DNA from 2 places in the Dorea formicigenerans genome. Region 1 is predicted to be linked to the other one. Evidence: predicted binding sites of a transcription regulator. Region 1 holds the regulator's gene; the other holds the start of a gene.
The links. The regulator Rex, encoded in region 1, represses fermentation and respiration genes when NADH is low (regulators of the CRP and FNR family bind a similar motif). The targets are predictions, from matches to a motif close to ATTGTTAANTANTTAACAAT.
Positions count from the first base shown of each region.

Region 2: NQ560_RS08770 (iron-sulfur cluster assembly scaffold protein) is a predicted target of Rex. The motif match lies at 2,139-2,158, and genes of this name have one in related genera.

Region 1 covers NZ_CP102279.1:1,611,999-1,616,219, reverse strand. The annotation lists gene NQ560_RS07975 (NUDIX hydrolase) at 1-172, shown strand, start outside; gene NQ560_RS07970 (ABC-F family ATP-binding cassette domain-containing protein) at 187-2,112, opposite strand; gene NQ560_RS07965 (redox-sensing transcriptional repressor Rex) at 2,316-2,957, shown strand; gene NQ560_RS07960 (bifunctional ADP-dependent NAD(P)H-hydrate dehydratase/NAD(P)H-hydrate epimerase) at 3,038-4,221, shown strand, end outside.
Region 2 covers NZ_CP102279.1:1,782,486-1,786,706, forward strand. The annotation lists partial or broken gene NQ560_RS08760 (3-hydroxyacyl-CoA dehydrogenase) at 1-333, opposite strand, end outside; gene NQ560_RS08765 (GGGtGRT protein) at 381-1,391, opposite strand; gene NQ560_RS08770 (iron-sulfur cluster assembly scaffold protein) at 1,406-2,098, opposite strand; gene NQ560_RS08775 (GNAT family N-acetyltransferase) at 2,254-2,715, opposite strand; gene pgsA (CDP-diacylglycerol--glycerol-3-phosphate 3-phosphatidyltransferase) at 2,715-3,257, opposite strand; gene rimO (30S ribosomal protein S12 methylthiotransferase RimO) at 3,257-4,221, opposite strand, start outside.

The sequences.
Region 1 (4,221 bases):
TTATTTTGTAGATGTCTATCGTTTTGAGAAGGATTTTAAAGAAGAAGACCTGCATCTTCAGACAGAAGAGACTGCAGGATATAAGATTGCAACAGCTGATGAGATCAAGGCTCTGGCTGACGAAGGAATCTTCCTGCATTATGATAGTATCAAACGTGTTTTTGAAGAGTAGAAAAATGAGCTGGCTTATTCGGCCAGCTCTTCCCATTTTTCATATAAAGTTTCAAGTTCAGCGTCAATTTCTGCATGTTCTTTTGCAAGTTCCTGACATTTTACTGAATTCGTATAAACTTCCTCCTGCGACATTAGAGTATCAATTTCAGCACTTCTATCTTCCAGAACACCAATCCGTTCTTCTGTCTTTTTGAATTCATTAGCGCGTTTCCGTTCTTTTGCCTGAGCTTCTTTTTGTTCCTGCCAGCTTAACTTTGAATCGGAGGCCAAGTCAGCAGCTGCAGAAGAGGAATTATTTTCTAAGCGAGACGTATTGGAATATGCGGCTGTCAGTTCTTCTTTTTTCTCAAGATAATAATCATAATTTCCAATATAATTTACAAACGTATGATTAACAAGATCCATGATACGTGTTGCAGTCTGATTGATAAAGTAACGGTCGTGTGAAACATAAAGAACCGTTCCTGTGTAATTATTCAGTGCATGTTCCAGAATCTCTTTTGATGTAATATCCAGATGGTTGGTCGGCTCATCGAGAATCAGGAAGTTCGCTTCAGAAAGCATCAGCTTTGCAAGGGACACGCGTCCACGTTCGCCACCGCTTAAGTCACTAATAAGTTTAAATACATCATCTCCGGTAAATAAAAATGCTGCCAGCACTTTACGGATCTGCGTGTTATTAAGATTAGGATAGTCATCGGAAATCTCCTGGAAAATAGTTTTTTCCATATGCAGAACGTGATGTTCCTGATCGTAATAACCAATCTTTACATTAGAACCGAGACGGAAACTTCCAGAATCAGCTTTAAGTACCTGATTTAAAATCTTAAGGATTGTTGTTTTTCCGGTTCCATTGTCTCCAATGATCGCGACATGTTCCCCTCGCTTGATTTCGAAGCTGACATTTTCAAATAAAATCTGTGGTGGAAATGCCTTGCTTAAATGCTCGACAATTAAGACATCATTACCGCTGACACAGGAAGGTTCCAGTGTTAAGTGCATATCTGTATGCAGTTCCATCGGTTTTTCAACCGGGGTCATCTTATCCAGCATCTTTTCACGGCTTTCTGCACGCTTGATGGATTTTTCACGGTTGAAGGAGCGGAGCTTTTCAATGACCGCTTCCTGATGCTTAATTTCCTGCTGCTGGTTCAGATATTCTTTCATTCTGGCTTCACGGAGCATTTCCTTTTTCTTGGCGTAATCTGTATAATTGCCCATGAAAGTGGTAAGCTTGCCCAGTTCGATCTCGACGACTTTTGTTACAACCCGGTTCAGAAAATACCGGTCATGAGAGACAATCAGTACTGCACCGGGATAATTCAGAAGATAAGTTTCCAGCCATGAGATGGAATTTAAATCCAAATGGTTGGTTGGCTCGTCCAAAAGCAGAATATCCGGCTTTGTGAGGAGCAGTTTTCCGAGAGAGACACGGGTTTTCTGACCTCCGGATAAAGTCGCGACCGGTTTTGCGAATTCTTCTTCTGTAAATCCAAGTCCTTTTAAAACACCAGTGATCTCACTTTCGCAGGCGTATCCATTTTCACGTTCGAATGCTGCTGTAAGCCGCTGGTATGTATTCATACGTTCTTCCAGACGTTCTCCGCTTAAATGCTTCATTTCCTGTTCGATCTCACGAATCTGCCGCTCCATGTCGAGAATATCGGCTTTTGCTGTGCGCACCTCTTGATAGATCGTATGGTCATTATTCATATCCTGATGCTGTGCCAGATATCCCATCGTCTTGCCGCGTGTCAGAACAACATTGCCGCCGTCCGCCTGTATCTCACCAACGATCATCTTAAGAAGTGTTGTCTTTCCGGCACCGTTCGGTCCTACGAGAGCTGCTTTTTCGTGGTCTTCTATATGAAAGGAGCCGCCGGAGACAATTACTTCTTCTCCAAAGGCTTTTTCGATATTGTGACATGCAAGTATCATCCTATCCTCCTTGATAAAAATCCTGTGATTTTGAGAAATAAAGATGCCGCAGGGCTGCGTCCGGCGCTGCGACCGCATAATTTTGGCATCATCTTATACTATTATAACGAAAATACTACAAAAAACAACTAAAAAGTTTGACATTATACTAACGATTGCCTATAATAATGAGTAGAAATTTTTGAAGGAAGGAGGTACGGATCATGCAAAACAGGGGAATTTCACAGGCAGTTATCCGTAGATTACCCAGATATTATAGATACCTTGGGGAGCTAATCGAGCAGGGAGTAGAACGAATCTCTTCCAATGAGCTTAGTAAAAGAATGAAAGTCACAGCTTCCCAGATTCGTCAGGATCTTAACAATTTTGGCGGATTCGGACAACAGGGATATGGCTATAATGTAAAATATCTGTACTCAGAAATCGGAAAAATTCTTGGATTGGAACAGGATCATAATATTATTATTATTGGTGCTGGTAATTTGGGGCGTGCACTTGCGAACTATGCGTCATTTGAAAAGCGTGGATTTATCTTAAAAGGATTGTTTGATATCAATCCGGAGCTTGACGGGCAGGAAGTTCGTGGTGTTCCAATTCAGATGATGGACGAGCTTCCGAAATTTGTAGATGAGAACAGTATCGATATTGCAGCATTGACGATTCCAAAGGATGAGTCAATCAAAGTTGCAAAATTTCTGGCAGAACACAATGTTCACGGAATATGGAATTTTGCACATACAGATCTGAATCTCCCGGAAAGTGTGATTGTTGAGAATGTACATTTATCCGAGAGTCTGATGAGGCTGTCATATAATATATGCCGCTACAAGGAAGAACATAATTAAGGAGATAACGTGTAAAGACAGGTTTGTTCAGATAGCATCCTGGCTTTGCACGTTTCTTTCTATCAGGAGGAATCAAAACTATGAGATATTTGCCAGATGCTAAACAGATGAAAACGGCAGATTCATTTACGATAAATGAACTTAAAATCCCATCCCTGGAACTTATGGAACGGGCTGCCAGAGCATGTGTAGATCACATTAAAGACTGGAAAATTAATTTAAATAAAATATGTGTCCTCTGTGGTTCTGGAAATAATGGCGGGGACGGCTTTGCGATTGCCAGAATGTTTGCATGGGAAGGGTGTGACGTAACAGCAGTTCTGGTCGGAAACAGAAATCACTGCACACCAGAGACTGCCCATCAGATAGAACAGTTGAAAAATACAGGGGCACAGTTTAAGGAGCAGTTTGAGCAAGAAGCATTTGAAAGTGAACCGTATACTTTAATTATCGATGCAATTTTTGGAGTTGGACTTTGCCGGGAGGTTGGAGGCAGATATGCACAGATTATAGAGTGTGTGAATCAGTCTGATGCAGTCCGTATGTCCGTGGATATTCCTTCCGGAATTTGCGCAACTACAGGAAATGTATTAGGAACTGCAGTGCGTGCAGACTATACTGTGACAATTCAGGAGACGAAAGTTGGTCTTGTACTTGATCCGGGAAGAAGTTATGCAGGAATCTGTGTATCCGAGGATATCGGAATTGTATCACTTCCACTGGAAAGAGATGAGGAAACAGTTTGTACACTGGAGGGCAGTGATTATGCAGCACTTCTTCCGAAACGAAATGCGGACTCCAATAAAGGAACTTACGGAAAGCTTCTTATGATCACCGGAAGCAAAGGTATGTCAGGTGCTGCATATCTTGGCGCACTTGCAGCTTACAGGACAGGTACCGGGCTGGTGCAGATCTATACTGCTAAAGAGAATCTCGTGATCTTACAGAGCCAGATCCCGGAAGCGATTATTACAACTTATGAAAAATATGATGTCAATGAACTACATCGCTTGATCGACTGGGCAGATGTCGTAGCTATAGGTTCCGGACTTGGAACAAAGAAGACTGCAAGGAAGATTTTAAAAGAAACCATTGCATATACAAAGAAACCTTGTGTCATAGATGCAGACGGACTCAATATTTTGTCTGAACATATGGATTATCTGTGTGGTGCAGATTGTGAACATTTTATCTTTACACCGCACATGAAAGAATTTGAACGGATCAGCGGTTTGAAGATTGCTGAAGTAAAAAAAGATCGTAT
Region 2 (4,221 bases), 170 kb from region 1:
ATTTTTCCAGATTTCATTTGCAAAATGCAGTGCAAGATATTTTTCCGGTCTTCCTGTGTACTGAGCAAATGTACTCGGCACCATAGTTGATGAATTTGTCACAATAACTGTCTTTTCCGGAAGAAGCGGCGCCATCTGCTGATAGAATGCAATCTTTGCTTTCGGATCTTCTGATAAAGATTCAATCACAAGGTCTGCATCTGCCATTGCTTTCGCCATATCAAGTTCATATATAAGACTTTCAAATGCCTGGTCAGCCTGCGCTTTTAATTCCTCTACTTTTGTATTAAAGTTCACACTTATAAACGTAAAGAGAAGCCTAGCATACGCTAAGCTCCTCTCATTATTCCATTATTATTTCTTGCTTTTCTGGCGGTTTCTTAGAATTTACCTGCCTTTGCTGCTTCCTCAACAGAAACTGCTACTGCAACAGTCATACCAACCATCGGGTTGTTACCTGCTCCGATAAGTCCCATCATCTCTACGTGAGCCGGTACAGAAGATGATCCTGCAAACTGTGCATCTGAGTGCATACGTCCAAGTGTATCTGTCATACCATAAGATGCTGGACCTGCAGCCATGTTATCTGGATGAAGTGTACGTCCTGTACCACCACCAGATGCTACTGAGAAGTATTTTTTACCTTTCTCAACACACTCTTTTTTGTACGTTCCTGCTACTGGATGCTGGAAACGTGTCGGGTTTGTAGAGTTACCTGTGATAGATACATCTACACCCTCTTTCCACATGATTGCAACACCTTCACGTACATCATTTGCTCCATAGCAGTTTACTTTGGAACGAAGTCCGTCAGAATAAGAGATTCTCTGAACCTCTTTCAGCTCTCCTGTATAGTAGTCATATTCTGTCTGAACATATGTAAATCCATTGATACGGGAGATAATCTTAGCTGCGTCTTTTCCAAGTCCGTTCAAGATAACACGAAGTGGTTTTTTACGAACTTTGTTTGCTTTTTCAGCGATACCGATCGCACCCTCTGCTGCTGCAAATGACTCATGTCCTGCAAGGAAACAGAAGCAGTCTGTATCCTCTTCCAGAAGCATCTTTCCAAGGTTACCATGTCCAAGACCAACTTTTCTCTGATCTGCTACAGATCCTGGAATACAGAAAGACTGAAGTCCTTCACCGATTGCTGCTGCTGCTTCTGCTGCTGTCTTACAGCCTTTTTTAATTGCAATTGCAGCACCTACTGTGTAAGCCCAGCATGCGTTCTCAAAACAGATTGGCTGAATGCTCTTAATCTGATTGTATACATCAAGTCCGGCATCTTTTGTAATCTTCTGTGCTTCCTCGATTGAAGCGATTCCATATCCTGCCAGCACTTCATTGATTTTATCAATTCTTCTTTCATATGATTCAAATAAAGCCATTTTAAAAAGTCCTCCTACTCTTTTCTTGGGTCAATAATCTTTGCTGCGTCTTCAACACGACCATACTGTCCTTTTGCCTTTTCCCATGCATCATTCGGTGTATCGCCTTTTTTGATGAAGTCTGTAAGTTTTCCAAGATTTACGAACTGGTATCCGATGATCTCGCCTGCTTCATCGAGTGCGATACCTGTTACATAACCCTCTGCCATCTCAAGATAACGAGGTCCTTTTGCTAATGTTCCGTACATTGTTCCTACCTGAGAGCGGAGTCCTTTTCCAAGGTCCTCAAGTCCTGCTCCGATAGCAAGTCCGTCTTCAGAAAATGCGCTCTGAGTTCTTCCGTATACAATCTGTAAGAATAACTCACGCATTGCTGTATTGATTGCATCACAGACAAGGTCTGTATTCAATGCCTCTAAAATAGTTTTTCCTGGAAGGATTTCTGAAGCCATAGCAGCTGAATGTGTCATTCCGGAGCAGCCGATTGTCTCAACCAATGCCTCCTGGATAATTCCATCTTTCACATTCAGTGTCAGCTTACAAGCACCCTGCTGAGGAGCACACCAGCCAATGCCGTGTGTAAAACCGGAAATATCTTTGATCTCCTTAGCCTGAACCCATTTTGCCTCTTCCGGAATCGGAGCTGGTCCGTGATTAGCGCCCTGCGCTACCGGACACATCATTTCTACTTCTTGTGAATAAATCATTTTAAAACTCCTTTCAACTATGTGTGTTTTATAAATAGTGTTTGTTATAAGTTTAACACCATATCCTTTTTTATTCTCTCATAAATAACATTTTTCGTCAATTGGCACTACGCTACATTTTTAAATTGTTTGGACCGCTTTTTATAGTCATTCTACTAAAGAATTTCCATTGCCATAGGCACATAACATTTTCCATGTATCATCTGCATCTCATCGATTGGTTTCATGCCCATGTGGATATATTTTTTCACCGCCTCCGGAGCAGCATCAACGGTCATAATAGTCTTATGCAGTTCTTCCTTACAATACCTTTTCGCATAGTCAAAAAGTAACCTTCCAGCACCTTTTCCCTGGCAGGATCTGCGCACATAATAATTGCAAATGTGTCCCCGCCTCTGAAGGGATATGGTTCCTTCCAGTTCTTCTTGTTCAAATACACCGAACATCAGAAGTTCTCCGCTATCACAGAGCTGGTCGATATTCTCCTGCTTTAAATATTCGCGGAATGTATCAATTCCTTCCTGCTCATACACCTCGGCCACATCCATGCAAAAAACGCTCCAGATAATATCCAGAGCGTATTTCCTTTCCTGTTTTTCCAGTTCACGTACGATCATTACATACCTCCCTGTGTCAGCACCTGCACATTCTTTGCAATATAGTCAATCAGTGATACAACTGTCAGGATCAGTGAAAGCCAGATCAGAACTGTGCCAACGATATCGAACACACCTCCAAGATCTGCAATCAATACAATGATCATAAACATCTGGGATACTGTCTTAAATTTACCCCAGTAACTTGCTGCGATGACAATTCCATTATCTGCAGCCACAAGGCGGAATCCGCTAATAATAAACTCACGGGCAATGATGATGATGACGAACCATGCCTGTAATTTTCCTAACGGAATCATACAGATCATAGCAGAACACACAAGCAGCTTATCTGCTAAAGGATCCATGAACTTTCCAAAGTTTGTCACAAGATTTCTTGCACGGGCGATCTTACCATCCAGCATATCTGTCAGACTGGCAACACAGAACAAAACTAACGCGATCCATTTATTTGCCGGTCCTCCCACATCAGTCAACATAAAAAATACAAAAAACGGAACCATGATAACTCTTAATACTGTCAGTTTATTTGGTAAATTCATTATATCAGCTCTCCTATCAAATCATATTCCAGTGCACCGGTCACGCGGACTCTTGCAAAATCTCCACTCATCAATTCTTCGTCTGTATTGATAAAAATCAAGCCATCCACATTCGGTGCATCTTTATAAGTTCTTCCTACATATGCATTTTCATCTGCAACTTTTCCTTCAATCATAACGAGAACTTCACGTCCGACCATATCTTCTGCCAGATCAAATGCGATTTCCTGCTGAAGTTCCATCAATTCTGCCTGGCGGTCTTCCTTGACTTCTTCCGGAATCTGCTCTGTCATAGTTGCAGCTGGTGTATCTTCCTCCGGTGAGTAAGTAAAAACTCCAAGTCTGTCAAATTCCATCTCATCTACGAAATCCTTCAGCTCTTCATGCTGTTCTTGTGTCTCACCCGGAAATCCTGTGATCAATGTGGTACGAAGAGAAATATCCGGGATCTCTTTTCGAAGCTTTTCAATAATCTCTACAAGCTGAGCTTTTGAAGTTCTTCTTCCCATTCTTTTTAGCACTGCGTCACTTGCATGTTGAATCGGAAGATCCAGATAGTGACAGACTTTATTTTCTTCTTTAATCGTCTGAATCAGTTCATCGTAAATCTCCTCCGGATAACAATAAAGAATTCGGATCCACTGGATTCCGGATATTTTACAAAGCTCGCGGAGCAATTTATGCAAAGATTTCTCTCCATATAAATCCTTTCCGTATACGGTCGTTTCCTGTGCAACAAGAATCAATTCTTTTACTCCCTGATCAGCCAGGTCTTTCGCTTCTGCCAGCAGCTTCTCCATCGGAACACTGCGGTAATTACCACGAAGTTTTGGGATGATACAGTAAGTACAATGCTTGTCGCAGCCTTCGGCAATTTTCATGTATGCATAATGCCCGCCTGTTGTTACAAGTCTCTTTTCTTTTACATCTGGAAGTGCATCCACATCTTCCAGAACAACATGTC